4 regions of the Nocardia sp. N2S4-5 genome follow, and region 3 is predicted to be linked to each of the others. Evidence: riboswitches for the same ligand, from Rfam matches in the RefSeq annotation. Region 3 holds a riboswitch; each other region holds the start of a gene.
The links. Region 3 has a riboswitch for S-adenosylmethionine ahead of ACFMRZ_RS20420 (aminotransferase class V-fold PLP-dependent enzyme). Riboswitches for the same ligand answer to the same signal wherever they lie in the genome.

Region 1 (6,936 bases), 860 kb from region 3:
TGCCGAGCCGACACCACGAAAGGCTCGGCGATATCCGCGACCACGGTCGAGATCAACGCGACGAGCGCCACCACGGTCGCGGCGGATCGCCGACTCGTCCGGGGCGCCGCCGGATACGCCGGAGGGGGCGGTGCCCAGGGCATCTGCTGCGGCACCGGGTGGCCGGGATGTGGGGGCGGTCCCGACATCCCGGCCCGATACGGATCGACCATTTGCGGCTCCCCCTGTGGATCGGCGACTCTCGCAGCCTAGAGGGTCCCGGAATGTCCCCGCAGGCGCGCAGCCCGAAGTCCCTCAGCCGCAAGGCAACTGGAAGATCGCTATGCCCAGACCTGTTCGATCGGCGTGGCCTCCGACGGCGGCGGGGTGGGAATGCCGCCCGGCGTGCGGGAGAACCGCGGGGCCGGGGCGTGCTGCACGACGCCGTCGATCTCCACCAGCGACTCGCGGGCGGTGATGTGCTCGTTCGCGGTCGCCTCGGTGAGCGTGAGGACCGGAGTGACGCAGGCGTCGGTGCCGTCGAAGACGGCTGCCCACTCGTCGCGGGTCTTCGTCTTGAACTTCTCCGTGAACAGCTTGCGCAGTTGATCCTGGCCGTTCGGGTCGATCTGCGCGGGCAGGCCCTCGGGCTCGATCTCGAGGCCCTTCAGGAACTCGGCGTAGAACTGGGGCTCGATGCAGCCGACCGCCATGTACTTGCCGTCGGAGGTCTCGTAGGTGTCGTAGAACGCCATGCCGGTATCGAGCAGGTTGGTGCCGCGCTCGTCGGACCACAGGCCCACCCCGCGCATGCCCCAGATCATGTGCGACAGCGACAGCGCGCCGTCGATCATCGCGGCATCGATGACCTGCCCCTTACCGGAACTCTGCCGCTCCACCAGCGCCGCCAGGATGCCGAACACCAGGAACATCGAGCCGCCGCCGAAGTCGCCGACCATGTTCAGCGGCGGCACCGGCCGCTCACCTTTGCGGCCGATGGCGTTCAGCACGCCGGTCAGCGAGATGTAGTTGATGTCGTGGCCCGCGCGGTCGGCGAGCGGGCCGTGCTGGCCCCACCCGGTCATGCGGCCGTACACCAGGCGCGGGTTGCGTTCCAGGGCCGCGTCGGGGCCCAGGCCCATGCGCTCGGTGACGCCCGGCCGGAAGCCCTCGATCAGCACATCGGCCTTCTCGATCAGGCCCAGCACCCGCTCGATGTCGGCGGCGTCCTTGAGGTTGGCCTCGACGATCGTGCGGCCACGCCACTGCGGGCGCTCCATGAACCCCGGCAGCATGCCGGGCCGCTGCACCCGCACCACGTCCGCGCCCAGATCCGCGAGCAGCAGCGCCGCGTGCGGGCCGGGGCCGATACCGGCCAGTTCAACAACTCGGATGCCCGCCAGCGGGCCCTGCTTCGTGGCTGCGGATGGAGTGCTCACGCCCTACCTCGGTTCGTCGTCGATCCCGTTCTACCGGAGCACAGCCCGGTATTGTCAGTATGACAATAACGTCGGAGGTGACGACGACAGGGTGCCGCCGCCCGCGGCCTACTCGATCACCGGCAGCGGAACGGTATCGGCGGGCGCGGGTTTCGGTAGATCGCGGCGGTCGAGCCGCAGCGTCGGCGGCTCCCCGGTCCGGATCGGCAGCGTGGGCGCGGGTTCCTCGTGGGCCGCGCGCACCTTCACCGGCAGCCGGTAGAAGGCGCGGGCGTTGTCCTCGAGCACCTTGTACATGTCCGTGCCGACGGCATCGGCGATCAGTTCGATATCCGAATCCCGGAACGGCCGACCGGCGCGGGTGCCGGGCAGGTCGGAGCCGAACATCAGCGCGCCGGGGTTCACCGTGTGGATCCGCCGCATCGCCGACACCACGTTCATCGACACCCGGCCGAATCCCGACGCCTTCACCCGGGCGCCCCGGTCGACCAGGTTCAGCAGGTACGGCAGGCAGTCGTCGGACATACCCATGTGGTCGATCGACAGCGCCGGCAGTTTGGAGATCACCGGCTCCAGCGAACCCAGCATCGACCCGTCGATGTACAGCTCGACGTGCCAGCCGGCGATGTCGTGCGCCCGCAGCGCCGCCATGGTCAGCGTCACGATGTCGCCGGCAGCTCGCTTGAGGTTGAACCGCAGCGCGCGCACGCCCGCCCGGTCCAGCTCGGCGATCTGTTCGTCGGAGGCATCGGGATCCGGGTTCAGCACACCCACCCAGTTCGGCCCGAGTTCGGCCAGCGCGGCCCGCATGAAGCCGGTATCGGTGCCCTGGAACGACGCGCTGACCACGGCGCCACCGTCGATGTCGAAGCGCGACATGCGCTTTCGATAGTCGGCGATGGTGTAGGGCCGCGGCAGGTAGCCCTCGTTCTCGCTCAGCGGGAACCGCGGATCGATGAGGTGGACATGGGCATCGAACACGTGATCAGCATGCCTCACAACGGTGACGAATGCGTAAGCCGTGGTAACGGCCGTGCGTTTGTCTCAGGCTTTGTGCGGTTCGCTGGCGGCGAGCATCTCGTGCCGCTCGACCACCTTGACGCGCTCGCGGCCCTGCGGCTCGCCGAGCGACCGCTCGTGCGCGTCCAGCCGGTACCAGCCCGCCCAGGTGGTGAACGGGATGCCCTTCTCCTCCAGCCACGTGGTCACGGCCTCCGGCTCGCGCTCGGCGGCGGGGGTGAAGTTCGCGGCGTCGTCGAGCAGACAGGCGATGGTCTCGTTGGCGTCGCCCTTGGTGTGGCCGATCAGGCCGACGGGGCCGCGCTTGATCCAGCCGGTGACGTAGGTGGCGGGCACGAATCGCTGCGCCGGATCGTCGGCGTTGTCGTCGGCGAGGACCCGGCCCGCCTCGTTCGGGACGGTGCCGGCCTGCTCGTCGAAGGGCAGCTGCGGGATGTTCTGCGACAGGTAGCCGACGGCCCGGTACACGGCCTGGACGTCCCACTCGTTGTAGTCGCCGGTGCCCTTCACGTTGCCGGTGCCGTCGAGCTGGGTGCGCTCGGTGCGCAGCCCGACGACCTTGCCGTCCTCGCCGAGGATCTCGTGCGGCGATTCGAAGAAGTGCAGGAACAGCTTGTGCGGCCGATTGCCGACGTCGCGGATCGCCCACTGCTCCAGCGTGTTGCAGACCATGTCGACCTGCTTGGAGTGGCGGCGGGCGGCCTCGGAGCCCTCGTCGTAGTCGATGTCCTCGGGGTCGACGATGACCTCGATGGTCGGCGAGTGGTCCAGCTCGCGCAGCTCCAGCGGCGTGAACTTGGCCTGCGCGGGACCGCGGCGGCCGAACACGTGCACCTCGAGCGCCTTGTTGTGCTGGAGGCCCTCGTAGACGTTCGGCGGGATCTCGGTCGGCAGCAGTTCGTCGCCGGTCTTGGCGAGCACGCGCGCCACGTCGAGCGCGACGTTGCCGACGCCCAGCACGGCCACCTTCTCGGCGTCGAGAGGCCAGGAACGCGGCACGTCGGGGTGGCCGTCGTACCAGGAGACGAAGTCGGCGGCGCCGTAGGAGCCGTCCAGATCGATGCCGGGCACGGGCAGGGCACGGTCGGCGTTGGCGCCGGTGGAGAAGATCACCGCGTCGTAGAACTGCCGCATGTCCGACAGGGTGATGTCGGTGCCGTAGTCGATGTTGCCGAGCAGTCGTACCTGCGGCTTGTCGAGGACCTTGTGCAGTGCGGTGACGATGCCCTTGATGCGCGGATGGTCGGGAGCGACCCCGTAGCGAATGAGCCCGAACGGTGCGGGCATCCGCTCGTACAGGTCGATGCTCACCTCGGCATCGGACTTCATCAGGGCGTCGGCGGCGTAGATTCCGGCCGGTCCGGCGCCCACGATCGCAATGCGCAGTGGGTTGGTCGCACTGTATTCCGTCATTCTTACGCGCACCCTCTGGTAGAGAACTCTGTCGTCATGTACTCAGCCGCGTTGTTCAGCCGTCCTTCTTAGCTTAGGCTAAGTTGACGCATGGGCCGGGCCGCACCCCGCCGATCCGACATCCGCTCGATGCTGCTTCGTTGCTGTCCGGGATGTGGTCCGGACCCGGCCTGGGCCGGGCATTCTGTTGAGTCTATCGGTGGTCGTCGTGATCGTTATTCCCGGGATCCGCCGGGAAATGCCGATGTGATCTGCGGCACTCCGGCCCACCAGGGATGATCGACGCATGACCGACGCCGACGAGCCGACCCCGATCGACCAGCGCGACAGCATCAAGTCCCCGGTCCCGTTCCTGGCGGCCGCGGTGGTGGCGGTGCTGGTGCTCGCGGGCATCGTCGCGCTCGCGCTGACCCGGCCGGCTGAGAAGAATCTCACAGACGCCGACCGAGTCGCGATCGCGGCGCGCGATTTCGCCACCGCGCAGGCGGATTCGAATGCCGACCGCCGCGCCACGACCGCCTGCCGCGGCTTCGATGCCGCCCGTTCGCCCCTGGGGCCGGACGCCGTCGGCAAGGAGGTCGAGATCGTGAAGGTCGCCGACACGGCCGTCGAGGGCGACCACGCCCGGGCCGCGGTGACCAGCCGGATCGACGGCCGCGAAACCACGTCGACCTGGAGTTTGACCCGTGCCGACGGCACCTGGCTGGTCTGCGACCGGCCGTGAACGGAGGTTTGACATGCGACCTCGTGACCGGGCACTCTCAATTTCAGGTCATGAGCGCCAGCGCCAAGCCCCGGCTCGCTGGTCGGCAACCCTCCTCCGCGGTGGGGTGCTCCGGGTGACGACCTGGCCACGCATCGGTGTCCTCACGGTGCGGCAAGTGCGGATTCTCAGGAGGTGCGAGAAGTGAGTTATGCGGGCGACATCACCCCGAAGCAGGCGTGGGATCTATTGCGCGACAATCCCGATGCGGTTCTGATCGACGTGCGGACCGAGGCCGAGTGGCGGTTCGTCGGGGTGCCGGACACCAGCTCGATCGATCGGCCGACGGCGCTGATCGAATGGGTCGACGGGACGGGCGCGCCCAACGCGGCGTTCGTCGATCAGCTGAAGCAGGTGCTGGCCGAGCGGGATCCGGACGGCGACGCCCCCGTGATCTTCCTCTGCCGGTCGGGGCAGCGCTCCATCGGCGCCGCGACCGCGTCGACCGCGGCCGGTTTCGCACCGTCGTTCAACGTGCTCGAGGGCTTCGAGGGTCCGCTGGATCCGCAGGGGCATCGCGGCGGCGCGGGCTGGCGCGCCCTCGGACTCCCGTGGCGGCAGTCGTGATCACGGGCGGCGCGTTCGACAAGCCGCTGCCCGAGGGCGTGGGTCCCGCGACCCTGAGCGTGCGCGGCGGGCTGCGGCGGTCCGGGTTCGAGGAGACCGCCGAGGCGCTGTACCTGTCCTCCGGTTTCGTGTACGAGAGCGCCGAGGCGGCCGAGGCCGCGTTCACCGGCGACGTCGAGCATTTCGTCTACTCGCGCTACGGCAACCCGACGGTCGCCATGTTCGAGGAGCGGATGCGCCTGATCGAGGGGGCCGAGGCGTGTTTCGCGACCGCCAGCGGCATGTCGGCCGTCTTCACCGCGCTCGCGGCGCTGCTGGGCGAGGGCGATCGGCTGGTGGCGGCGCGCAGCCTGTTCGGGTCCTGTTTCGTGGTCTGCAACGAGATCCTGCCGCGCTGGGGCGTGGAGACCGTGTTCGTCGACGGCGAGGATCTCGACCAATGGGAGGAGGCGCTGTCGCAGCCCACCCAGGCCGTGTTCTTCGAGACGCCCTCCAACCCGATGCAGACCTTGGTCGACGTCCGGCGGGTGTCCGAGCTGGCGCACGCCGCGGGCGCGAAAGTGGTGCTGGACAACGTCTTTGCCACCCCGCTGCTACAGCGCAGCCTGGATCTGGGCGCCGACATCGTGGTGTATTCGGGCACCAAGCACATCGACGGCCAGGGCCGGGTGCTGGGCGGCGCCATTCTGGGCCCGCACGACTACATCGACGGCCCGGTGAAGCATCTCATGCGGCACACCGGCCCGGCGCTGAGCGCGTTCAACGCCTGGACCCTGCTGAAGGGGCTGGAGACCATGCCGCTGCGGGTGCGCCAGTCCGCGGAGTCGGCGCTGCGGGTGGCCGAGTTCCTGGAGCGGCATCCCGCCGTGTCCTGGACGAAATATCCCTTCCTGCAATCACATCCGCAGTACACGCTGGCGCGGGAGCAGATGTCGGCGGGCGGTACCGTCGTCACCTTCGAACTCGCGTCCGGCAGCGGTGACGACGCGGCGAAGAAGCGCGCGTTCGAGGTGCTGAACCGGCTGCGGGTCGTCGACATCTCCAACAATCTCGGCGACGCCAAGACCCTGATCACGCATCCGGCCACCACCACCCATCGGGCGATGGGGCCGGAAGGCCGTGCGGCCGTGGGGATTACCGACGGCGTGGTGCGGATCTCGATCGGCCTGGAGGACGTGGAGGATCTGCTCGGGGATCTGGAACAGGCGCTGAGCTGATCGGAAGTCCCAGTCGGCGTCCTCGGTCTGCTGCTCGAAGTGCATTGACAGTATGCTGTCAAATATGACAGCATACTGTCATGATGAAGACAGTGCACATGGCCGTTTACGACACGTTCGCCGATTGGGAGGTCGGGCACGCCACCGCGCACATCAACCGGTCGCTGTGGCAGCGCGAGCCGGGGGCCTGGCAGGTGCGGACGGTCGGCGCGACGCTGGATTCGGTCGTGTCGGCGGGCGGGATGCGGGTCGTTCCGGATATCACGCTGGAGGAGCTGTCGTCGGCCGACAGTGCGATGCTGCTCCTGCCGGGCGCCGACACGTGGGTCACGGGCGATCTGACCGCCTTCGGCCGCAAGGCGCGCGAATTCCTGGCGGCGGGCGTGCCCGTGGCGGGGATCTGCGGGGCCACCTTCGGTTTGGCGACGGAAGGGCTGCTCGACGACCGTGCGCACACCAGTAACGACGCGAGTTTCCTTGCCATGAGCGAGTATTCGGGCGGCGCGCGCTATGTCGCCGAGCCTGCGGTGACGGCCGG
Region 2 (6,936 bases), 1.5 Mb from region 3:
GATGGGCACGCGGTTCGACAAGGTAGACACGCGGTTCGACAAGGTGGGCACGCGGTTCGACAAGGTGGACGAGCGATTCGATCAAGGGGAGGCGTGGAGCGGGGGCACGGATCGGCGGCTCGACAACATCGAGGGGTACCTGCGGCAGATGCAGCACACGCTGACCGAGGTGGTCACGTTGTTGCGGAAGTAGGTCGCCGCGAGAACAATTCGGGCACCCGCGGCCACCGGGGTGCGGTGGGGGCGGGTGCCCGGTTGTTCAGCTTCTCGTGCGGGTGCTCAGCGCAGTTCGCGCGCCAGGTTGGCATCGAGCACACCGAGGAATTCCTCGGTGGTGAGATAGCCCTGATCGCCGCCGACCAGCAGCGCCAGGTCCTTGGTCATCTGGCCGTCCTCGACGGTCTTGATGACGACATCCTCGAGGGTCTGCGCGAAGCCGATGACCTCGGGGGTGTTGTCCAGCTTGCCGCGATGGGCGATGCCGCGGGTCCACGCGAAGATCGAGGCGATCGGGTTGGTGGAGGTCGGCTTGCCCTGCTGGTGCTGACGATAGTGGCGGGTCACCGTGCCGTGCGCGGCCTCGGCCTCACAGGTTCGCCCGTCCGGGGTCAGCAGCACCGAGGTCATCAGGCCCAGCGAGCCGAAGCCCTGCGCCACGGTGTCGGACTGCACGTCGCCGTCGTAGTTCTTGCACGCCCAGACGTAGCCGCCCTCCCACTTCAGCGCGGAGGCCACCATGTCGTCGATCAACCGGTGCTCGTAGGTGAGGCCGGCGGCGTCGAACTCGTTCTTGAACTCGGTCTCGTAGACCTCCTGGAAGGTGTCCTTGAACATGCCGTCGTAGGCCTTCAGGATGGTGTTCTTGGTCGACATGTAGACCGGGTAGTTCTGCTGCAGGCCGTAGTTCAGCGACGCGCGCGCGAAGTCCTCGATGGACTTCTTGAAGTTGTACATGCCCATGACCACGCCGCCGTCCTCGGGCATCCGCACGACCTCGTGCTGGATCGGCTCGGAGCCGTCCTCGGGCGTGAAGGTGAGGGTGACGGTGCCCGCCTGATGCACCTTGAAGTCGGTGGCGCGGTACTGGTCACCGAACGCGTGACGGCCGATGATGATCGGCTTCGTCCAGCCCGGAACCAGGCGCGGGACGTTGGAGATGATGATCGGCGCGCGGAAGATCGTGCCGCCGAGGATGTTGCGGATGGTGCCGTTGGGCGACCGCCACATCTTCTTCAGCCCGAATTCCTTGACGCGCGCCTCGTCGGGCGTGATGGTGGCGCACTTGACGCCCACGCCGTGCTGCTTGATGGCGTTGGCGGCGTCGACGGTCACCTGATCGTCGGTCTTGTCCCGATACTCGATACCGAGGTCGTAATACTCGAGATTGATGTCCAGGTACGGATGGACCAATTTGTCCTTGATGAACTGCCAGATGATCCGGGTCATCTCGTCGCCATCGAGTTCGACGACGGTACCTTCAACCTTGATCTTGGACATGGATCTTCGTGTCCTCCTAGGAAGGTGCTCCCATTGCACGGCCAGGTGAACACGCTTGTGAGCGGACCCCAGCTGTTCAACAGACAACGTATACGCCCCGCGTTGTCCGCGAGACTTCGAGGTACTAAACAAGACAAGCGTACTGGTGCGCTGGGTCTCACTTCCAGGGGCCGTCCCATTGAGAGACGGTCACATCACATTCGCGGGGTCGCACACGAGGGCCGGTGCCACCTCAGCGGCACCGGCCCTTCCCCGCCTGCGAGTAATCAGACAGCCATCGGCGCGTGCTCGGCGCCCTCGAGGAGGTTCTCCGGCTTGTCGCGGATCATCAGCGCGACGATCAGGATCGAGGCCAGGAAGAATCCGGCACCGATGTAGAAGGCGATGTCGTAGCTGTGGATCGCGGCGCGGGCCATCAGGTTGTCGGCGGTCGGGTTGTTCTCGGCGTACCGCTCGGCCACCTGCACCGAGATGGTGGTCAGCAGGGCCGTGCCGATCGCGCCGCCGACCTGCTGGGCGGCGTTGAGCAGCGCGCTGGCCACGCCGGAATCCTTCTCCTCGACCTGATGCAGCGCGGTGGTCTGCATGGACACGAACAGCGCGCCCATCCCGAGTGCGATCAGCACCGTCGACGGCAGCACGGTCGCGGCGAAGCTGTCACCGAAGTCCAGCTGCGCCAGGTAGAGCAGGCCCGCCGTGCCCAGAATGCCACCGCCGATCATCAGCGGCCGCGGACCGATGCGAGGCAGCAGCGCGCTGGCCACGCCCGCCGAGATCACGATGCCGATCGGGAAGGGCAGGAACGCGACACCGGCCTGCAGCGGGCTGTAGTCGAGGGTGATCTGCAGGTAGTAGCTGAGGTTGATGAACATCGCGAACATCGCGATCGGCACCAGCAGCGCCACCAGGAACGACCCGCCGCGGTTGAGTTCGCCCGGAATATGCAGCGGCAGTAGCGGATTGGCGGTACGCCGCTCGATCGCCACGAACGCGATCAGCAGCGCCACCCCGGCGATCAGCAGCGCGAGCGTGGAGGAGGCCAGCCAGCCGTCCTCGGCGGCGCGGCTGAAGCCGTACACCACCGAGATCAGGCCCAGGGTCACCGTCACCGCACCCGGCACGTCGTAACCGCCGGTCCGCGGCACGGGCACGTCCTTGATGACGAACACGAACGCGCCGACCAACGCCAGCAGCGCGACGGGCGTGTTCACCAGCAGGCACCAGCGCCAGTTGGCATATTCGGTGAGCGCGCCACCGGCGATCAGGCCGATCGCCGCGCCGCCGGCCGAGACGCCCGCGAAAACGCCGAAGGCCCTTGCCCTTTCGCGCGCCTCGGTGAAGGTGACCGACACCAGCGACAGCGCCGCCGGGGCCAGCAGCGCACCGAAGGCGCCCTGCAGCGCGCGGCCCGCGAACAGTTCCGCGGAGTTCTGCGCCAGGCCGGCCAGCGCCGACGCGGCGGCGAAGCCGACCAGGCCGATCAGGAAGATCCGGCGGCGGCCCAGGTAGTCGGCGAGGCGGCCACCGAGCAGCAGCAGGCCGCCGAAGATCAGCGTGTAGGCGGTGAGCACCCACTGCTTGTCGCCGTCGCTGATGCCCAGGTCCTGCTGGGCGAACGGCAGCGAGATGGTCACGATCGTGGCGTCGAGCACCACCATGAGCTGGGCCAGGGCGATGACGCCCAGCGCCCACCAGCGTGCCGAGCTTGGGCCCGGCGGAGGTATCGGGAGTAACGAGTGTCCCGGTTTCGGTCATGAGGGGACTCCTGCATCGAAAGAATTGTGTCGCCATCGTGTCACCGGACGACAATTGGCGTCAAGAGAAAAATGTCCGAGTGTGACATTTGGCGGTACTAGTCACATTGAGAGCCGATCGCGATAGAATCGGGGCATGCTCGACTCACCGCCGCGTCACGCCCAGCCCGGCCTGCGTGAACGCAAGAAGCAGCAGACCAGGGACCGCATCATCGAGGTGGCGCTGCGGTTGTGCGACGCGAACGGCTTCGAGGCGACGACGGTCGAGCAGATCGCGGAGGCGGCCGATGTGTCGCCGCGGACGGTGAACCGGTACTTCGAGCTGAAGGAGGACATCGTCCTCGCCCCGATCGAGGACTGGGGCAAGGCGATCGGCGCCGAACTGCGCAAACAACCGGTCACGGGGAACGAACTGCAGGCCCTGCTCGACACCTACCTGGCCGTCACCGCGGAGAGCATCTCGGACGGCCCGGTGCCGTTCGAGTGGTTCCAGCGCATGCAGCGGATCAGCCGGACCAGCCCGACGGTACGAGCCCGCAGCATGGACATCGCCGACTCCAAGACCGTCGAGATCCACACCGCGCTCGCCGAGCGCATCGGCGCCGACAGCGAATCGATGACGGTCCGGCTCATCGCGGCCACCTTCAACGCGATCCTGCGCACCGGCATGGAATGCGATGCCGAGGTGCCCGAGGGCGAGCCGGCGGTCTCGGCGGAGGCCAGTGTGCGGGCAGTGCGCGGCGCCTACGACGAGTTCGTCCGCCGCTGCGCGGTTCCCGTGGCCGCGGCCGACGGCGGCGGCAGCGACCCGCGACGATAGCGGCGACCTGGCCTCGCCTCCGTCACCGGCGATCCGCTACCATCCCATTCAGGTCATGAGTGCCAGCGCCAAGCCCCGGCTTGCTGGCCGGCAACCCTCCAGTTGCGGTGGGGTGCTCCGGGTGATGACCGGGCTCTCGAAAGCCGAGAGCAAGCGCGACTTATCAGGAGGTCCCGAGATGTGTTGTTGCCGGTCGCTACCCGAGCCCCGCTGACAGCCGCATACGGCCTTTTCACCTGGAGTAGTACATGAGCGACTCGACTGCTGCTGTCTGCGACCCGGCGAACATCTCCCACGGCCCGCGCGGCACCGAGCATCCGATGCCGTCCGGTCGTATCGCTACCATCGAAGATGTGTGTTCTCCCCTGCTCGCTTCGGCATCGGCCCAGCATGCGCGGCCGACTCGCGGCGGGCGGCCGGTCTCCGGCGGGGCGGCGCACGGCATCGATGACGTTCCGGCCGGCCGGTGTGGCGGGCCCGCGGCGGCGGCACGGTGACCGTGAGCACCGAACCGACGACGACCCGGTCGGCCGCCGCTGCCCTGTTGCCCCCGCCGGACGGCACGCTCGGCACCCTCGCCCTCGGCGCGGTCCGGCTGGAGAACGGGGCGGTGATTCCCGAGGTCGAGCTGGCCGTGCAGCGTTGGGGCGAGCTGTCGCCCGACGCGGACAACGTCGTGCTGATCGAACACGCGCTGACGGGCGACTCACACGTGGTGGGCCCGCAGGACGAGGTGCATCCGCTGCCGGGCTGGTGGGACGGCGTCGTGGGGCCGGGCGCCCCGCTCGACACCGACCAGTGGTGCGTGATCGCCACCAATGTGCTCGGCGGCTGTCAGGGCAGCACCGGGCCGTCCTCCCTCGCGCCGGACGGAAAGCCCTGGGGCGCAAGGTTTCCCGAGATCTCCATCCGCGATCAGGTGACCGCCGAGGTGGCGCTGTGCGACCTGCTCGGCATCGAGCGACTCGCCGCGGTGGTCGGCGGATCGATGGGTGGGATGCGGGTGCTGGAGTGGATGGTCGGCTACCCGCAGCGGGTCGAGGCCGCGCTGGTGCTGGCCGTCGGGGCCCGCGCCACCGCCGATCAAATCGGCACCCAGACCACCCAGATCGCCGCCATCCAGGCCGACCCGAACTGGCAAGGCGGCAACTATCACGGCACCGGCCGCGCACCGACCGCCGGGCTGGGGATCGCCCGCCGGATCGCGCACCTGTCCTACCGCACCGAATTCGAACTCGATCACCGCTTCGAGAACCATGCGCAGGACGACGAGGATCCGCGCGACGGCGGCCGCTACGCGGTGCAGAGCTACCTGGAGTATCAGGCGCAGAAGCTGGTACACCGCTTCGACGCGGCCACCTACGTGCTGCTGACCGAGGCCATGAACAGGCACGATGTCGGGCGCGGGCGGGGCGGGATCACGGCCGCGCTGGCGGCCACCCCCGTGCCCTGCATCGTCGGCGGCGTCGACTCGGATCGGCTGTATCCGCTGCGCACACAGCAGGAGTTGGCCGATCTGCTGCCGGGCTGCCGCGGCCTCGAGGTAGTGCACTCGCGCGACGGGCACGACGGTTTCCTCACCGAGACCGAGGCGGTCGGCAAGCTGCTGGTGGAGACGATGGAGCTGGTGCACTCGGCGCGGGCCGCGCGCTGAGCCGTCGATTCGCCGTCAGCCGACGCCGAGGCTGTTGATGGTCGCGGCCAAGGCGATGACGGCGCCGCCGAGCACCGCGTAGGCGCCGACGTCGAAGGGCTTGCCGCGCACCGCGAGCAGCCCGACCCGGGCGGTCGGCAGGCAGGCCCGCAATGCCGACGCCAGCAGTGTCGCCCCGCCGATCACGTACGCGCCGCGTCGCCAGCGGTCCTGCGCCACGAACACCACGGCCACCAACAGCACCGTTACCACGAGCAGCATCGGCAGGTGGTTGCGGAAGAACCGGCCGACCGGGCCGGAGCGGTGCGCGGGAGCTGCGGGGGCTTCGATCACGCCCCGATTCTCGCATTGCGCGCGCCGGTCCCGCCGATGTGGCACCGGAGCGGCCGATGCGGGGGTCGTGCGATGCTTGTCGCCGTGCTCCATGTGGTGTTCTTCGAGCCTCGTATCCCGCCCAACACGGGCAACGCGATCCGCTTGGCGGCCGGCACCGGCTGTGAGCTGCATCTGATCGAACCGCTCGGCTTCGATCTATCCGAACCGAAGCTACGCCGGGCGGGGCTGGACTACCACGATCTGGCGTCGGTGACCGTGCACGCCGATCTCGATGCCGCATGGCAGGTCATCCGGCCCGAGCGGGTATTCGCGTTCACGACCAAGGCGACGACGCGCAACACCGATATCGCCTATCGCAAGGGTGATGTGCTGCTGTTCGGGCCCGAGCCGACCGGATTGCCGGAGGACGTGCTCGCCGACTCCCGCATCACCGATCAGCTGCGGATTCCGATGCTGCCCGGGCGACGGTCGATGAATCTGTCCAATGCGGCGGCGGTCGCGGTCTACGAGGCGTGGCGGCAGCTGGGGTTCCCGGGCGCGGTGTAGGACGTCAGTCGATTTCGAAGCGTTTGAAGCGGGACGTGGCTCCCGCCGTGAGCCGGACCGAGCTTTTCGGGACGCCGTAGTGTGCGGCCAGGAGTTCGACGGCGGCCTTGTTCGCCTTGCCCTCGACGGCGGGCGCACGCACGTAAAGCTGTAGCGTGCCGTCGTCGAGGGACTCGACCAGCGGGCCCTTCTTACTGTTCGGCTTGATCACCGCCCGGACGACGGTCGGCGGCATCGGCACCCCCTGTTTCCGCCGTTCCGGTGCGCTGCGGCGAATCTCCCTCTGCGGCAGCGGCTTCCGCAGGAGTCGATCCCTTCTCAGCGGCAGC
Region 3 (6,936 bases):
GGCCCGAGCGCATTCCGTTGACCTGGAAGCGGAGGGCGGCGGCGGTTCCGGCTTCGACGGTGCGGCCGGCGACCTCGAGCCGGTCGGGGGTGGGGAGGCGTTCGAAATGCTGTGTCACCTCGTCCAGTTCGACGTCCAGCGCGGCCGCGAGTTGGCGGACGACGCTGCCCCAGGCGAGGGTGAGGACGCCGGGTTGCAGGAGCAGGGGGAGGTCGTCGAGGGCGCTGCCGAAGCCCATGATGTCGAACAGGACCTTCGGGTTGTCGTAGGTGGAGTAGTCCATCAGCTCCGAGCAGACGACCTGGTCGATGCGTTCGCTGCCGCTGGTGACCAGCAGCGGCAGCCAGTCGTTGGCCCAGCCGGGGTCGATGCCGTTCACCCACAGGGAGGCGGCGCCCTCCTCGGCCGCCGCGACGATCGGGTCGATGGCTTCCGCGGGCATTGTGCCGTAAGGGAATTGGAGGAATACGGGGCTGCTGGACACCACGTTGATGCCCGCCCGGAGGAAGGTCTTCAGGTCCTCGACGGCCTCCATGAGGCGGTCGTCGGCCATGGCGGTGTGCACGATGCAGTCGGGTTTCAGGGCGAGCAGCGCCTCGGCGTCGGTGGTGGCGAGGATGCCGGTCGGCTCGTCGAGGCCCGCCAGCTCGGCGGCGTCCTTGCCCTCTTTCGCCGTGCTGGAGACCCAGACTCCCACGAGTTCCAGTTCGGGCCGGGCGATTACGGATCGCAGCGACCACCGGCCGACATTGCCGGTGCTCCACTGCACTACGCGATAGGTCATCGTGCTCTCCTCACAGATCCGGAAGTCCGAGTTCGAGGTTCGGGCTTTCGATGCCGCCGTCGACCTCGAGAATCTTTCCCGTGACGTAGCCCCCCGCACGGGAACTCAGGTAGACGATGGCGGCCGCGATCTCCCACGGTTCGCCGAGGCGATGCAGCGGCGTGTCCGCCTCCATCCGCTGCTTGATCTCCGGCTGCTGCGCCACGACTTCCAGCGCGGAGGTGAGTACCGAGCCGACCGCGATCGCGTTCACCCGGATGCGGGGCGCGAGATCCGTTGCGGCCAAACGGGTCCAGTGGGCCAGTGCCGCCTTCGCGGTGCCGTAGGCGAGGAAGCCGCGGCCGGGGGAACGGCCCATCATCGAGCTGATATTGACGACCGAGCCGCCGTCGCCGGAGAGCATGTGCGGCACCGCCGCCTGGGTGAGGGCGTGTGCGGTGGACACATTGAACCGGAAGGCGTCCTCGAGGAATTCCGGTGTGGTGGTGAGGAAGGTGTTCGGCATGGTGCCGCCGACATTGTTGACGACGATGTCGAGGCGGCCCAGTTCCGCGGCGGCGGTGTCGGCGAACGCGGTGACGGCCGACAGGTCGGATAGGTCGCAGGGCACGGTGACGACGCGGCGGCCGAGCGCGCGGATCCGGTCCGCCACCTCGTCCAGTTGGGCGGCGGTGCGGGCGGCGATGGCGACGTCGGCGCCGGCCTCGGCAAGGGCGAGCGCGGTAGCGGCGCCGATGCCGCGACCGGCGCCGGTGACGACGGCGACGCGGCCGTCGAGGCGGAAGGTGTCCAGGATCATCGCGAGGTGATTCCTCCTCCGGACCACCGCGCGGGCAGTCCTGTGTGTATCGGAAGCGGGTGCTCGCGCCGCGAATAGAGCAGTGAGCACCGTCACACGCAGACTTTAAGCAATAGTGCTTAATTGTCAAGACATACTTCTCAACATGCTGGTCGGAGGTTATTGTTCAGCTGTGGAGACGACGGCCCGGGAGCGGCTCATCCTGGCGGCGGAGCGATTGATCGCCGAACGCGGACCGACCGTGCCGCTGCGCGATATCGCCGCGGCGGCGGGGCAGCGCAACAATTCCGCGATCCAATACCACTTCGGCTCGCGCGACGGTCTCATCGCCGCGATCGTCGAGCACCGCCTAGCGACCCTCGAGGTGCGGCGCTTGGAATTGCTTGCCGAGCAAGCGGGTTCGGCCGAATCCGTGCACGGTTTGCTGGAGGCGCTGGTCGTCCCGATGTTCGAGCTGGGCGCGCACCACGGCATCGGCCACTATGCCCGGTTCCTGGAACAGATTCGGACGCATCCGGCCGTCACGGACGCGGCCAACCTCGACACCGCCGAACGCACCTCGGTGCGCGTGATCATGCGCGGCCTGCAGCGGGCACTGCCCGAACTCCCGTCGCGACTGCGTATTCGGCGGTTGCGCGCGCTGCCGACGGTGTTGTTCGCCCTGCTCGCCGACCATGAACGCGCCGTCGAATCCGGCCGGGTGGCCGCCGCCGACGCGGCAGCCCGGGGCGAACTCGTGGATATGCTCGCGGGCACTCTCACCGCACCGGTCGTGGAGGGTGCGCCCGCACGCTGATCGGCCCCCGGCCTCTGGCAGCATCGCGGCATGTCCGACACCCCGCGTTTCGCCGCGCCGATTCCTGTGCTGCGCATCTTCGATGTGGCCAAGGCGCTCGAATTCTATTGTGAATACCTGGGTTTCACTGTGGACTGGGAGCACCGTTTCGAGCCGGGCCTGCCCCTTTATGCACAGGTGTCCCGTGGTTCGGCGGTCATCCACCTGAGCGAACACCACGGCGACGGCACGCCCGGGACCGTGGTGTGGACGGCTGTGGACGATATCCACAGGTGGCATGCCGAACTTGCCGGGAAGCGCTACGGCTACGCCCGGCCGGGCCCGCCCGAGGAGGGACCCGGCGGTCCGGGGTTCTCCGTCGCCGATCCGTTCGGCAACGAACTGCGGTTCGCCCAGCCCGACTGACCTGGCGGAAGATAGTTCGCGGCGGCTACCGTGGACGACTGTGGATATCGCGCACGTGCAGACCGAGACTCGCCCCGGTTGGCGAGGACTCGGGCAACCCGCCCTCGTGGCGGGCGGGGCGGCCGCCGTGGTCGCGTTGCTGCATTTCCGGGACCCGCACGTGCCGGGGTCCTACAGCATCTGTCCGTTCTACGCGCTGACCGGCTGGTGGTGTCCGGGCTGCGGCGGGTTGCGGGCTGTGCACAACCTCACCGACGGCCGGTTCCTCGATGCTGTGCACAGCAATGTGCTGCTGGCGCCGCTGCTGGTCGGCTTCGTGCTGTGGTTGGGGCACTGGGCGGTGCGGAACTGGCGTGGGCAACCCGGTCGAGCGTTCCCGTTCTCGATCCGCCGCACCCAACTGGTGGTGATTCTCGCGTTGTTCACAGCGTTCACGGTGTTCCGCAATACCCCGTGGGGGACCTGGCTGGCGCCGGTGTGACAGATCGCGGCGCGGTCCCTGTGGGAAGTGCCGTCGGCTGGGCATGCTGACGGTATGGCTGATTCATTGCGAACACGGATACGCGAGAAGATTCTGCGGCAGCTGAACGAGGACGGCGCGCCGGACCCGGAGCAGGAAGACACGCGCCAGCTCTCCGTCGAGAACGACCTCGAACTGCTCGACGCGATCGGGGACAACGATCCCATGCTCGAGGAACTCGCCGAGCGCTACCTCACACCCTGACCGCCACGCCGGCTCATACCGTGCACGGCGCCGCGCCCGTTCCCGGAGCGAGGCGTTCCCGGGTCTCCGGCACCGGATTCCACTGACCTTCGGTACGGCCGTAGTCCCAGGCCGATCCCTCGCGCACCAGAGTGTCGACCGCGTCGATCAGCCGGTCCACATCCGCCGCGCAGGTGCCCAGCCCGATGCTGGCGCGCAGTGCCCCGTCCACACCGAGGCGGGCCAGCAGCGGATGCGCGCAGAACCGCCCGTCGCGCACCCCGATGCCGTATTCGGCCGACAGGTAGGCGGCGACGTGGCCCGGTTCGTAGCCGTCCACGGTGAACGCGACGATGCCGACGCCGTCGGCGCTGTCCGACCAGATGCGCAGGAAGCGCACTCCCGCAACGGTTTCCAGGCCGTCGCGCAGCCGCTGGGTGAGTTGACGCTCGTGCTCGCCGACCGCGACTTCGTCCAAGGCGGCCAGGGTGTCGCAGGCGGCGGCCAGCGCGGCCACGCCCAGGACGTTCGGGGAGCCACCCTCGTGCCGCTGCGGTGCCGGCGCCCATTCGGCGGTGGTGGCGGTGACCGCACGCACCGCGCCCCCGCCCGCGAGGTACGGCTCGGCGGCGTCGAGCCAATCCCGGTGGCCCACCAGCACACCCGCGCCGAACGGTGCGTAGAGCTTGTGACCGGAGCAGGCCAGATAATCAATGCCCGTGGCGCGCAGGTCGATTCGGCGATGCGGCGCCAGCTGGGCCGCGTCGACCAGGATGCGGGCGCCGCACTGGTGCGCGATGGTAGCCAGGCGCTCCAGTGGAAGCAGTTCGCCGGTCACGTTCGACGCGCCCGTAACCGCAAGCAGCGCAGCGGGTTTGGTGCACAGTTCCGCGACGAGGCGGCGGATCGTCTCCTCGATCGTGTCCGCGGCGGGGACCACTCGACGGCCGTGCCGTGTCCACGGCAGGAAGTTGGCGTGATGCTCGATGTCGAGTACCACGGTGTCGCCCGGCACGCAGGACGCCAGCAGATTCAGCGCGTCGGTGGTGTTGCGGGTGAACACGACCGTCTGGTCGTCGGCGCAGTTCAGGAAGCGTGCCACCGAGCCGCGGGCGGCCTCGTAGCAGTCGGTCGAGATGCGGGAGGCGTAGCCCGCGCCGCGGTGCACGCTGGCGTAGTACGGCAGCAGTTCGGTCACCCGATCGGCGACCTGCGCCAGGGCGGGTGCGCTGGCGGCGTAGTCGAAATTGGCGTAGCGGCGAGTTCCGCCCTGTACCAACGGAACTCGCAGATCGCATCCGGAGACGCGGGCAACGGCGGCACAGGTGCGGTCGAGAGCAGCGGTCATCACGTCAACCCTTCGGGTCATGGGACTCCGGAGGAAACGAGTAGTCGGAGTCCGCGCTTGCCCTGCCCGGTCGGGCAGCGGCCCGGTCGTCACCCGGAGCACCCCGCCGCGGAGGAGGGTTGCCGGCCAGCAAGCCGGGGCTTGACGCTGGCACTCATGACCTGGCCCGAGATTGGCAGACGGCCGCCCCGCTTGTCAACCCCGCGCTGCGACCTTACGTATGGTCCGCTGATCCTGGACGCGCGAAAGCCTTGTGCTGGAAGCCGATTCAGTCAAGCCCCACCGGCCGGTGATATCCGCCGTTGTAGTAGAGCAGGGGAGCGGCGATCGGCTGGTCGCCGGTGTTGTCGTAGACGCGGGTGGCCAGGCCGATCACCAGGGTGTGGTCGCCGACGGGGATCAGCCGGTGCACCGCGGCCCGTACCCAGATGGGGGTGCCGTGCAGGACCGGTTCGCCGGTATCGAGCCGGGTCCACAGGGACTGGTCGGCGAAGCGTTCCTCGGCGGCTCGGGAGAACCGCTGTGCCAGATGCCGCTGATGCTCGCCCAAAAAGTGCACGACCACCGAGTCGGCGGCCAGCATGGCGTCGATGCTCGACGAGGTGTGCGCGATGTTGAACGAGATCAGCGGCGGATCCAGCGACAGCGAGGCGAAGGAGGTGGCGGTGAAACCCACCGGCCGGGTCGCCGAGTCGAGGGTGACGATGGTGACGCCGGCGGGGTAGTGCCGCATGGCGGACCGGTACTGGGACGCGGTGATTCCGCTCAGATCGTCGGGTACCTCGAGTTCGGCATCGGAGGAACTCATGTCACCGCCTCGGCGCCGCTCGCGGGCGCGGTCTCGCTGGTTTCGTACAGTTCCAACCTACGTTGCCCGGGTGGCGGGTATTCCGGCCGCGGGCGGTTCAGTACTCCGGATAGCCGTCGGACGGGCCGATCATCAGGTTGATGCGGTCGCGGGTGAGGCGGGTGAGTAGCTCCGTGGTCCGTTCCGTGATCTCCTGCCGCACGAAGGAGTCGAAGATGCGGCCGAGATCCGCGTCGGACAGGGCGGGCAACTCGACCTCCGCGGCCTTCAGCAGCGCCGCGCGGTCGGCATAGGGGCGACCGTCGGCCACCTTCTCCGCCCAGGTCACGGCGCAGCAGCAGGAATAGAGTGCGTGTACCGCGCGAGTGCGGGGGAGCGAATTGAAACGTTCCAGGCCGATGCCCTTGTGCATCACCATGGTGGCCTCCGGTAAACCGAGGCGGCAAATCCTGAGGTACCGATCGTTGCACCGCTACGCCGCCGCCGACAGCGGTTCGCGGCGAATGTTGCACAGGATTTACACGGTGCGGGCCGCCCGAACACGGGTCGCTACGCTGGACAAATGACTGAATGGAAGGCTTTCACAGTCGAGAGTAAGGATCACGTCGCGCAGGTGACGCTGATCGGCCCGGGCAAGGGCAACGCCATGGGCCCGGACTTCTGGCGGGAACTGCCCTTGGTCTTCGGTGAACTCGACGCCGACCCGGAGGTGCGGGCGATCGTGCTCACCGGATCGGGCCGCAACTTCTCCTACGGCCTCGATCTGCAGGCGATGAGTCCGCTGTTCGGCGCGCTGCTGGCCGACCGGGCCCTGGCCGCGCCGCGCACCGCCTTTCTGCACGACATCCGGCGGCTGCAGGCCGCGGTCACCGCGGTGGCCGATTGCCGCAAGCCGGTGATCGCCGCGGTGTCGGGCTGGTGTGTCGGCGGCGGCCTGGACCTGATCGCCGCCGCCGATATCCGGCTGGCCAGCGCTGATGCCACCTTCAGTCTGCGCGAGGCCAAGGTCGCCATCGTGGCCGACGTCGGTTCGCTGCACCGGCTGCCCGGCGTCATCGGCGAGGGCCACCTGCGCGAACTGGCCTACACCGGCAAGGACATCGATGCCGCCCGCGCGGAGCGCATCGGCCTGGTCAACGACGTGCACGCCGATCAGGCCGCGGTGCTCGACGCCGCGCACGCCATGGCTCGCGAGATCGCCGCGAATCCGCCGCTGGTGGTGCAGGGCATCAAGGACGTGCTCGACCAGCCCAAGGCAGGGCGGATCGCCGACGGTTTGCGCTACGTCTCGGC
Region 4 (6,936 bases), 180 kb from region 3:
ACCGGTGGCCGATCCGGCTCAGCGAGCCTGGAATTGGGTGAACCCCGATTGGATCGGTGTGGTCGTCGGCGTCGCGCCGCTGTAGTGATCCGGCACACGCCCGGTCCTGCCGGACGGGCGTCGTGTCCGCGGATGTCTGGAACATGATGAGGGGCAAGACATCCCGGACGCATAGGGATCACAGTGGATGGGACGGGCGGAAACACAGGCGGCGGCGCGGGCCCGGTAGCGGATCGGTATGTGCCACCAGCGTCGCCGCCAGTCCCCGGGCTTGCAGGTCGTGCATGTGCATGTCCTGGCTGAAGGCGTCGAGATGAATCAGCGTGTGCCGCACCAGGGTCGGGCCGATGTCCGGCGGATCGGTGCACGCGCGGTAATAGGATTCGACGGCCCGCGGGTCCTCGGTCAGCGCCGCGAGCGCGCCGAGCCGCACCCGCTGGGTCAGCCCGTTCCACACGTGGGCCTCCTCGTCGGTGCGGATCTTGCGCCAGCCACCGCGATAGTCCAGGTCGCGAATGATGTCGCCGGCCGATTTGCCCAGTCTGGTCTCGCACACCACCGCCCACAGCGCGCACAGCCAGCTCAGGGCCGACAGCGTGGAGGTCGGGTGCAGGTCGCCGAGCTCGGCCTCGGCCTGGGCGTGCGTGCCCAGGCTCGCCCACCGGAACACCAGTTCTTCGGTCTCGGCGAGCAGTTCACCGGGTAGCTCGTCGGCCGCGGGGCGCACGAGCTGCACGGCCCGGCCGGAGGCCAGATCCTGTAGCTCCACCATGTCCGCTTCGCCGGTCGGCTCCCAGCGATGCGAATTCCGAGTCATCATCGGTGGTCCCCGCTCGCTCCGACTGCCACATCCACTCGGATTGAGCCATGAATACCGCACCGGCGCAAGCAAAAGCGGGGCATTCGGTTCGTCGGCGCGGCCCACACGTCCGGCTCACTCCAGCGCGGACGCCCGGTTCCGCTCCTCGAGCAGCCTGCTGAACTGCCGGTTCGCGATGCGCATCACGATCTCGTAGGGCAGCGCGAATTTCCGGGCGAACCAGTACGCCACGCGGATGTCGAACGACGTGTGCACCAGGTAGCGATTGCGCTCGATGCCCGCGATGATCCGATCGGCCACCTGCTCCGGGCTCGCCGCGTGTCCCTCGAACAGTCCGGTCAGCTTTCGCACCCGCGGATCGTCGCGGTCCACCCCGACGATCTGCACGGTGCCCACCAGCGGCGTCCGCACCGCGCCCGGCACCACCAGGCTCACCCCGATGCCGTGTCGCTCCAGATCGAATCGCAGCACGTCCGAGATGCCCCGCAGCCCGAACTTGCTGGCGCTGTAGGCGGCGTGCCAGGGCAGGGCGAGCAGCCCGGCCGCAGAGGACACGTTCACCAGATGGCCGCCGCGCCCGGCTCGCACCATCGGCGGCACGAAATTCTCGATGATGTGGATAGGTCCCATCAGATTCACGTCGATGACGGCACGCCAGTGCCGGTGCTCGAGGTTCTCCACAGTGCCCCAGGTGGCGATGCCGGCGATGTTCATGACCACGTCGAGGCTGCCGTGCTCGGCGTGCACCCGCTCGGCCCACGCGGTCACGGCGTCGTAGTCCGATACGTCCAGCGCCTGCAGCGCCGCCACCCGGCCCCCGGCCTCCTCGACCAGCCGCGCCGTCTCCCGTAGTCCGGCCTCGGCGATGTCGGTCAGGAACAGCTGCGCCCCCTGGCGCGCCGCGGCCAGGGCGGTGGCCCGGCCGATGCCGCTGGCCGCGCCGGTGATCAGGCATTTCCGGCCGGTCAGGTCTTTCATGAGCGGATCTCCTAGCGGATTCAGAACAACTGTGATTTCACACTAGAGTATTGCGAACAGCACTGTACACAGAGGGCGTCCTCTCCTGTGCAATTCCCGGGTCCGCTGGGGAAAACCCTTTGCCAACAGTTGGATTCACGGTGATCGGGAGGGCAGACATCCGGTCGAGGCTCCTTTACCGTCGATTTCACCCATCCAGAGCGGTTGAGAGACCTGGCTCGACGAGACCGCAGCAACCCCCCGCTCGCCGGGTGCGGGTGCTACCGCCAGGACCGATGGAGGATCGCGATTCCATGAGCACACTGGCCGCCGCAGAGTCGTCCGGCGTGGTATCGGCCGCCGAGGAGGACGCGCTACCCGTCGCGCGTACCTGGCATCCGTGGCGCTGGCTGGTCGGGGCGGCCGCGCTGGTGGTGGTCGCGCAGTTCGTGCACGGCCTCGCCACCAACCCCGGTTGGGACTGGCCGACCTTCACCCGGTACTTCACGGCCCGATCGGTCCTCGAGGCCGTGCGGGTGACCGTGGAACTGACCTTCTGGGGCACGCTGTTCGGGTTCCTGCTCGGGATCTGGCTGGCGGTCGCGAGGCTGTCGAAAATCCCTGTGCTGCAAGTGATCGCGTGGGTCTACGTGTGGGCTTTTCGGTCCATCCCGCTGATCGTGCAGCTGCTGTTCTGGTTCAACATCGCCTACCTGTACCAGCGGATGTCGATCGGCATTCCGTTCGGCCCGGCCTTCCTGACCTTCGACGTCAACGGCGTGATCAGCGGGTTCACCGCAGCCGTGATCGGGCTGGCGCTGCACCAGGCGGCGTATTCGGCGGAGATCATTCGCGCCGGGATCATCTCGGTCGATCCGGGGCAGCTGGAGGCCGCCAAGTCGCTCGGCCTGCCGTGGCGGCGTCAGTTCTTCACCATCGTCGCGCCCCAAGCCATGCGCGGCATCCTGCCCAATGCCGCCAACGAGGTGATCAGCCTGTTCAAGGGCACCTCGATCGTGTCGGTGATGGCCATCGCCGAGCTGTTCTACCAGGTCCAGGTCATCTTCGGCCGTAACGGGCGAGTGGTGCCGCTGCTGATGGTGGCCACCGTCTGGTACATCGTGCTCACCACGGTGCTGACCGTCGTGCAGTACTACATCGAGCGGCATTTCGCCAAGGGCGGCCGGCGCGAGCTGCCGCCGACACCCTGGCAGCGGGTGCGCGGCAAGATCGCCGAGATCACGGAGGAACGCCGATGAGCGAGCCCGACACCGACGACGGCCTGCGTTCCGCCGCGTACGCGGTCGAATTACGCGGGGTGCGAAAGCGTTTCGGGGCCGAGGAGGTGCTGCGCGGGGTCGATCTGGCGGTTCGGCCCGGTGAGGTGACCGTCATTCTCGGGCCGTCCGGATCGGGCAAGTCGACACTGCTGCGCACCATCAATCACCTGGAGAAGGTCGACGCCGGTAGCGTCCGGGTGAGCGGCGAATTGGTGGGCTATCGCCGTAAGGGCGCGAAACTGCACGAGCTGAGTGAACGCGAGATTCTGCGGCAGCGCTCGCGGATCGGCTTCGTTTTCCAGGACTTCAACCTGTTCCCCCATCTGACGGTGCTCGAAAACGTCGTGCTGGCACCGGTTTCCGCGCAGGGGCGGCGGCGGTCCGAGGCGGAAGCGGAGGCCGGGCAGCTGCTCGAGCGGGTGGGACTGGCGGACAAGGCGGCGGAGTACCCGCGGCGGTTGTCCGGCGGACAGCAGCAGCGGGTGGCGATCGCGCGGGCGCTGGCCCTGCGCCCGGCGGTGGTGCTGTTCGACGAGCCCACCTCGGCGCTGGATCCGGAACTGGTCGGCGAGGTCCTGGCGGTGATCCGCGGGCTCGCCCGCGACGGCGCCACGCTGGTCATCGTCACCCATGAGATCGGTTTCGCGCGAGAGATCGCCGACACCGTGGTGCTGATGGATTCGGGGGAGATCGTCGAACAGGGGCCGCCCGAACAGGTTTTGGACGCCCCGGCCCATTCGCGCACCAAAGCCTTCCTGGCCCATGTGCTCTGAGACCGGTGCGGAATCGCCCGCCTCCCCGTGGCGCTCGGCGCACGAAAAGCAGATGAGCTCAGGCCGTTCCGTGCGGTGGCCGAGAAGGACCGAGGAGGTGTGCGTGGCATGAAATTCCTGCTGCTGACACTGATCACACACCAGCCCGACCCGGTCACCGGCGTGACCGAATCCCCGGCGCAGCGCTTGCGGCGGGTGGTCGACAGTGCCCGGCTCGCAGAGGAACTCGGCTACGACGGGTTCGCCGTCGGTGAGCGGCACGAGGATCCGTTCATCTCCTCCGCGCCGCCGGTGGTGCTCTCCCATATCGCCGCGGTGACCTCGCGGATCGCGCTGTTCACCGGTGTCACCACGCTGAGTCTGCTGGATCCGGTGCGGGCCTTCGAGGACTATTCGACGCTGGACAATCTCTCCGGCGGCCGGCTCGAACTGATCATCGGCAAGGGTAATGGCGCCGCGCAGGCGCAGCTGTTCCATGTCACTCCCGACGATCAGTGGGATCGCAATCGCGAAGGCTACGAACTGTTCCGGCAGCTGTGGGAACACGACAGCGTCACTTGGAGCGGCCGGTTCCGGCCCTCGCTGACCGAGGCCAAGGCGCTGCCGCGGCCGCTACAGCCGCGCCTGCGCATCTGGCACGGCAGCGCCACCAGCCGGGAATCGGTGGATCTGGCCGCGCGCTACGGTGATCCGCTCTTTTCCGCGAACGTTACCTACCCCATCGAGCCGTATGCCGAACTGGTGCAGCACTATCGAGAACGCTGGGCCGCCTACGGCCACGACCCCGCGGCCGCGCTGATCGGCGCGGGCACCGCCGGTTTCCACGTGACCCGCGACTCTCGGGACGCACTCGAACGGTACCGCCCGATCTTCGAGGCACGACAGTCCGTGGCACGAAAGCACGGCCTCCCCAGCGTATTCCAGACCGTAGAGGACTTCGTCGACCGCAGTTCGGCCCTGATCGGCAGCCCGGCACAGGTGCTGGAAAAGGTGCTGCGCTACCACGAACAATTCGGCCACGAGGTAATCCACTTATCCGCCGACGGCGACGGCTTCACCGACAAACAACATCGCGAAAGCCTGGAGCTGTTCCAATCCGAGGTTGCTCCCGCGCTGCGCCGGCGCATTCCGTCCCGCGAACTGGGAGCGCGGCGCGGGGGATTGGGGGTGTGGGGATGAAGCGGTATGTGAGTGTGCGGGTTTTGCAGGCGGTTGCGGTGTTGTGGGCGGCGTTCACGGTGTCGTTCGCGGTGTTGTATTTGTTGCCTGGGGATCCGGTGGAGCTGGCTGCGGGGGCTACGCCGGGGGCGCCGGTCGATCCGGCGGCGATCGCGGAGATGCGGGCTCGGTACGGGCTGGATCAGCCGGTGTGGCAGCAGTATTGGACGGCGCTCACCCATGCTGTGCAGGGTGACCTGGGGCGGTCGTTGAGCACCGGGCAGACGGTGACCGGCGCGCTCGCGGACGCATTGCCGACCACTCTCGCGCTGGCCTCGTTCGCGCTGGCGCTGGCGGTGGTGTTCGGCACCGCGCTCGCGCTCGCCGCCACCTACACGGAACGCCGCTGGCTGCGCGGACTGTTGACCGCGTTGCCGCCGATCGGCGCGTCGGCCCCGACGTTCTGGGTGGGACTGCTTCTGCTGCAACTGTTCTCGTTCCGGCTGCGGTGGGTGCCCGCCTTCGGCGGCACCGGATTGCAGGGCACGTTGCTGCCCGCGGTGACGTTGGCGATACCCGTCGGCGCGGTCATCGCGCAGGTGCTTCACAGCAGCCTGGCGCAGACCTGGCGGCAGCCGTTCGTGGAAGTGGCACTGGCCAAGGGCGCCTCGCGCTGGTGGGTCCAGTTGCGCCATGTCCTGCGGCCCGCGGTCGCTCCCGCGCTCACGGTCGCGGGCGTGTGGGTCGGCACGGTGCTCGCCGGTTCGGTCATCGTCGAGACCGTCTTCTCCCGCGCGGGCCTCGGCCGCCTGACCCAAACCGCCGTCCTGAACCAGGACATCCCGGTGGTCCAAGGCATCGTCATGCTCACCGCCGCCGCCTTCGTCCTGGTCAACCTCGCCGTAGACCTCGTGTATCCCGCCCTGGACCCTCGTGTCGCCCAAGCCTTCCGAGCAAAGGAGCCCTCCCATGCGTAGGCCCGTGCAGGCGCCCACGTCCCGAGTAGCGCCGATCTCACCGCCCGCCATCCTGCTGTCGGCAGTCCCTCCGCCGGTCCGGCGTGCCGGGATGTTGGTGGGGTGGGAGAGAGGGGGCCGGGAGTGAGTGAATCGGTTGTTGTGGAGCGGGGTGGGGGGCTGCGGGTTGCGGTGCCTGGTGGGGTCGGGGTGTTGAAGGCTTTGCGGGGCAATGTTTTTGCTGGGGTGGCCGGGGTGGTCTTGTTGGTGGTGCTGGGGTGGGCGGTGGCGCCGGGGGTGTTCAGTGGGCGTGATCCGTTGGTGGGGGTGCCTGCGGAGAAGCTGCGGGGGCCGGGTGCGGAGCACTGGTTCGGGACGGACAATTTGGGGCGGGATGTTTATACGCGGGTGGTGCATGCGGCCGAGTTATCTTTGACGGCAACTGTTTTCGCGGTGCTGATCGGGCTGGTGTTCGGCACGTTGATCGGTCTCGTGGCGGGGGCCGCCGGTGGCGGCGTGGATGCGGTGATCATGCGGATTGTCGATGTGCTGCTGTCGATTCCGGAGCTGCTGACCTCGCTGGCGCTGGTCACCGTGCTCGGTTTCGGGACTCGCAATGTCGCGATCGCGGTCGGAGTGGCGTTGGTCGCGCGCTTCGCCCGGGTGATGCGGACCGAGGTGCTGCGGGTGCGGCGGGCGCAGTATGTGGAGGCGGCGCTGGCGAGCGGCGTGCGGTGGCCGGTGGTGCTGGTGCGGCATGTGCTGCGCAATGCCTACGCGCCCGTGGCGGCGCTGGCGGCGGTCGAGTTCGGCGTCGCCGTGCTGGCGGTCTCGTCGCTGAGCTTTCTCGGTTACGGCGCGACTCCGCCGACCCCGGAATGGGGTTCGCTCATCTCCGAAGGTCGCAACTACTTGGCGACATCGTGGTGGATGACGACTCTGCCGGGCCTGGTCATCGTGGCGGTCGTGCTGTCCGCACAGCACTTGGGCCG

Region 1: it holds a riboswitch for S-adenosylmethionine, as region 3 does, so the genes downstream of both, ACFMRZ_RS24395 (rhodanese-like domain-containing protein) here and ACFMRZ_RS20420 (aminotransferase class V-fold PLP-dependent enzyme) in region 3, are expected to answer to the same signal.
Region 2: it holds a riboswitch for S-adenosylmethionine, as region 3 does, so the genes downstream of both, ACFMRZ_RS27435 (hypothetical protein) here and ACFMRZ_RS20420 (aminotransferase class V-fold PLP-dependent enzyme) in region 3, are expected to answer to the same signal.
Region 4: it holds a riboswitch for S-adenosylmethionine, as region 3 does, so the genes downstream of both, ACFMRZ_RS21275 (amino acid ABC transporter permease) here and ACFMRZ_RS20420 (aminotransferase class V-fold PLP-dependent enzyme) in region 3, are expected to answer to the same signal.

The regions. Positions count from the first base shown of each region.
Region 1 covers NZ_JBIUPM010000001.1:5,327,531-5,334,466, forward strand. The annotation lists gene ACFMRZ_RS24370 (hypothetical protein) at 1-212, opposite strand, end outside; gene ACFMRZ_RS24375 (CaiB/BaiF CoA-transferase family protein) at 321-1,418, opposite strand; gene ACFMRZ_RS24380 (amidohydrolase) at 1,527-2,399, opposite strand; gene ACFMRZ_RS24385 (FAD-dependent oxidoreductase) at 2,463-3,851, opposite strand; gene ACFMRZ_RS24390 (hypothetical protein) at 4,138-4,575, shown strand; SAM riboswitch class IV at 4,622-4,741, shown strand; gene ACFMRZ_RS24395 (rhodanese-like domain-containing protein) at 4,759-5,181, shown strand; gene ACFMRZ_RS24400 (O-succinylhomoserine sulfhydrylase) at 5,178-6,398, shown strand; gene ACFMRZ_RS24405 (DJ-1/PfpI family protein) at 6,479-6,936, shown strand, end outside.
Region 2 covers NZ_JBIUPM010000001.1:5,965,867-5,972,802, reverse strand. The annotation lists gene ACFMRZ_RS27455 (hypothetical protein) at 1-193, shown strand, start outside; gene ACFMRZ_RS27450 (NADP-dependent isocitrate dehydrogenase) at 280-1,497, opposite strand; gene ACFMRZ_RS27445 (MFS transporter) at 1,764-3,167, opposite strand; gene ACFMRZ_RS27440 (TetR/AcrR family transcriptional regulator) at 3,388-4,071, shown strand; SAM riboswitch class IV at 4,123-4,233, shown strand; gene ACFMRZ_RS27435 (hypothetical protein) at 4,320-4,568, shown strand; gene ACFMRZ_RS27430 (homoserine O-acetyltransferase) at 4,565-5,725, shown strand; gene ACFMRZ_RS27425 (DUF3017 domain-containing protein) at 5,741-5,986, opposite strand; gene ACFMRZ_RS27420 (tRNA (cytidine(34)-2'-O)-methyltransferase) at 6,131-6,607, shown strand; gene ACFMRZ_RS27415 (DUF167 domain-containing protein) at 6,612-6,842, opposite strand; gene ACFMRZ_RS27410 (DUF4349 domain-containing protein) at 6,799-6,936, opposite strand, start outside.
Region 3 covers NZ_JBIUPM010000001.1:4,468,096-4,475,031, reverse strand. The annotation lists gene ACFMRZ_RS20450 (diacylglycerol kinase) at 1-784, opposite strand, end outside; gene ACFMRZ_RS20445 (SDR family oxidoreductase) at 795-1,583, opposite strand; gene ACFMRZ_RS20440 (TetR family transcriptional regulator) at 1,756-2,379, shown strand; gene ACFMRZ_RS20435 (glyoxalase superfamily protein) at 2,410-2,784, shown strand; gene ACFMRZ_RS20430 (DUF2752 domain-containing protein) at 2,825-3,265, shown strand; gene ACFMRZ_RS20425 (hypothetical protein) at 3,320-3,508, shown strand; gene ACFMRZ_RS20420 (aminotransferase class V-fold PLP-dependent enzyme) at 3,522-4,835, opposite strand; SAM riboswitch class IV at 4,884-4,997, opposite strand; gene ACFMRZ_RS20415 (flavin reductase family protein) at 5,104-5,643, opposite strand; gene ACFMRZ_RS20410 (2-oxo-4-hydroxy-4-carboxy-5-ureidoimidazoline decarboxylase) at 5,741-6,061, opposite strand; gene ACFMRZ_RS20405 (crotonase/enoyl-CoA hydratase family protein) at 6,206-6,936, shown strand, end outside.
Region 4 covers NZ_JBIUPM010000001.1:4,649,549-4,656,484, reverse strand. The annotation lists gene ACFMRZ_RS21290 (hypothetical protein) at 1-85, shown strand, start outside; gene ACFMRZ_RS21285 (hypothetical protein) at 179-820, opposite strand; gene ACFMRZ_RS21280 (SDR family oxidoreductase) at 935-1,798, opposite strand; SAM riboswitch class I at 1,987-2,080, shown strand; gene ACFMRZ_RS21275 (amino acid ABC transporter permease) at 2,092-3,036, shown strand; gene ACFMRZ_RS21270 (amino acid ABC transporter ATP-binding protein) at 3,033-3,830, shown strand; gene ACFMRZ_RS21265 (LLM class flavin-dependent oxidoreductase) at 3,939-5,009, shown strand; gene ACFMRZ_RS21260 (ABC transporter permease) at 5,006-5,965, shown strand; gene ACFMRZ_RS21255 (ABC transporter permease) at 6,137-6,936, shown strand, end outside.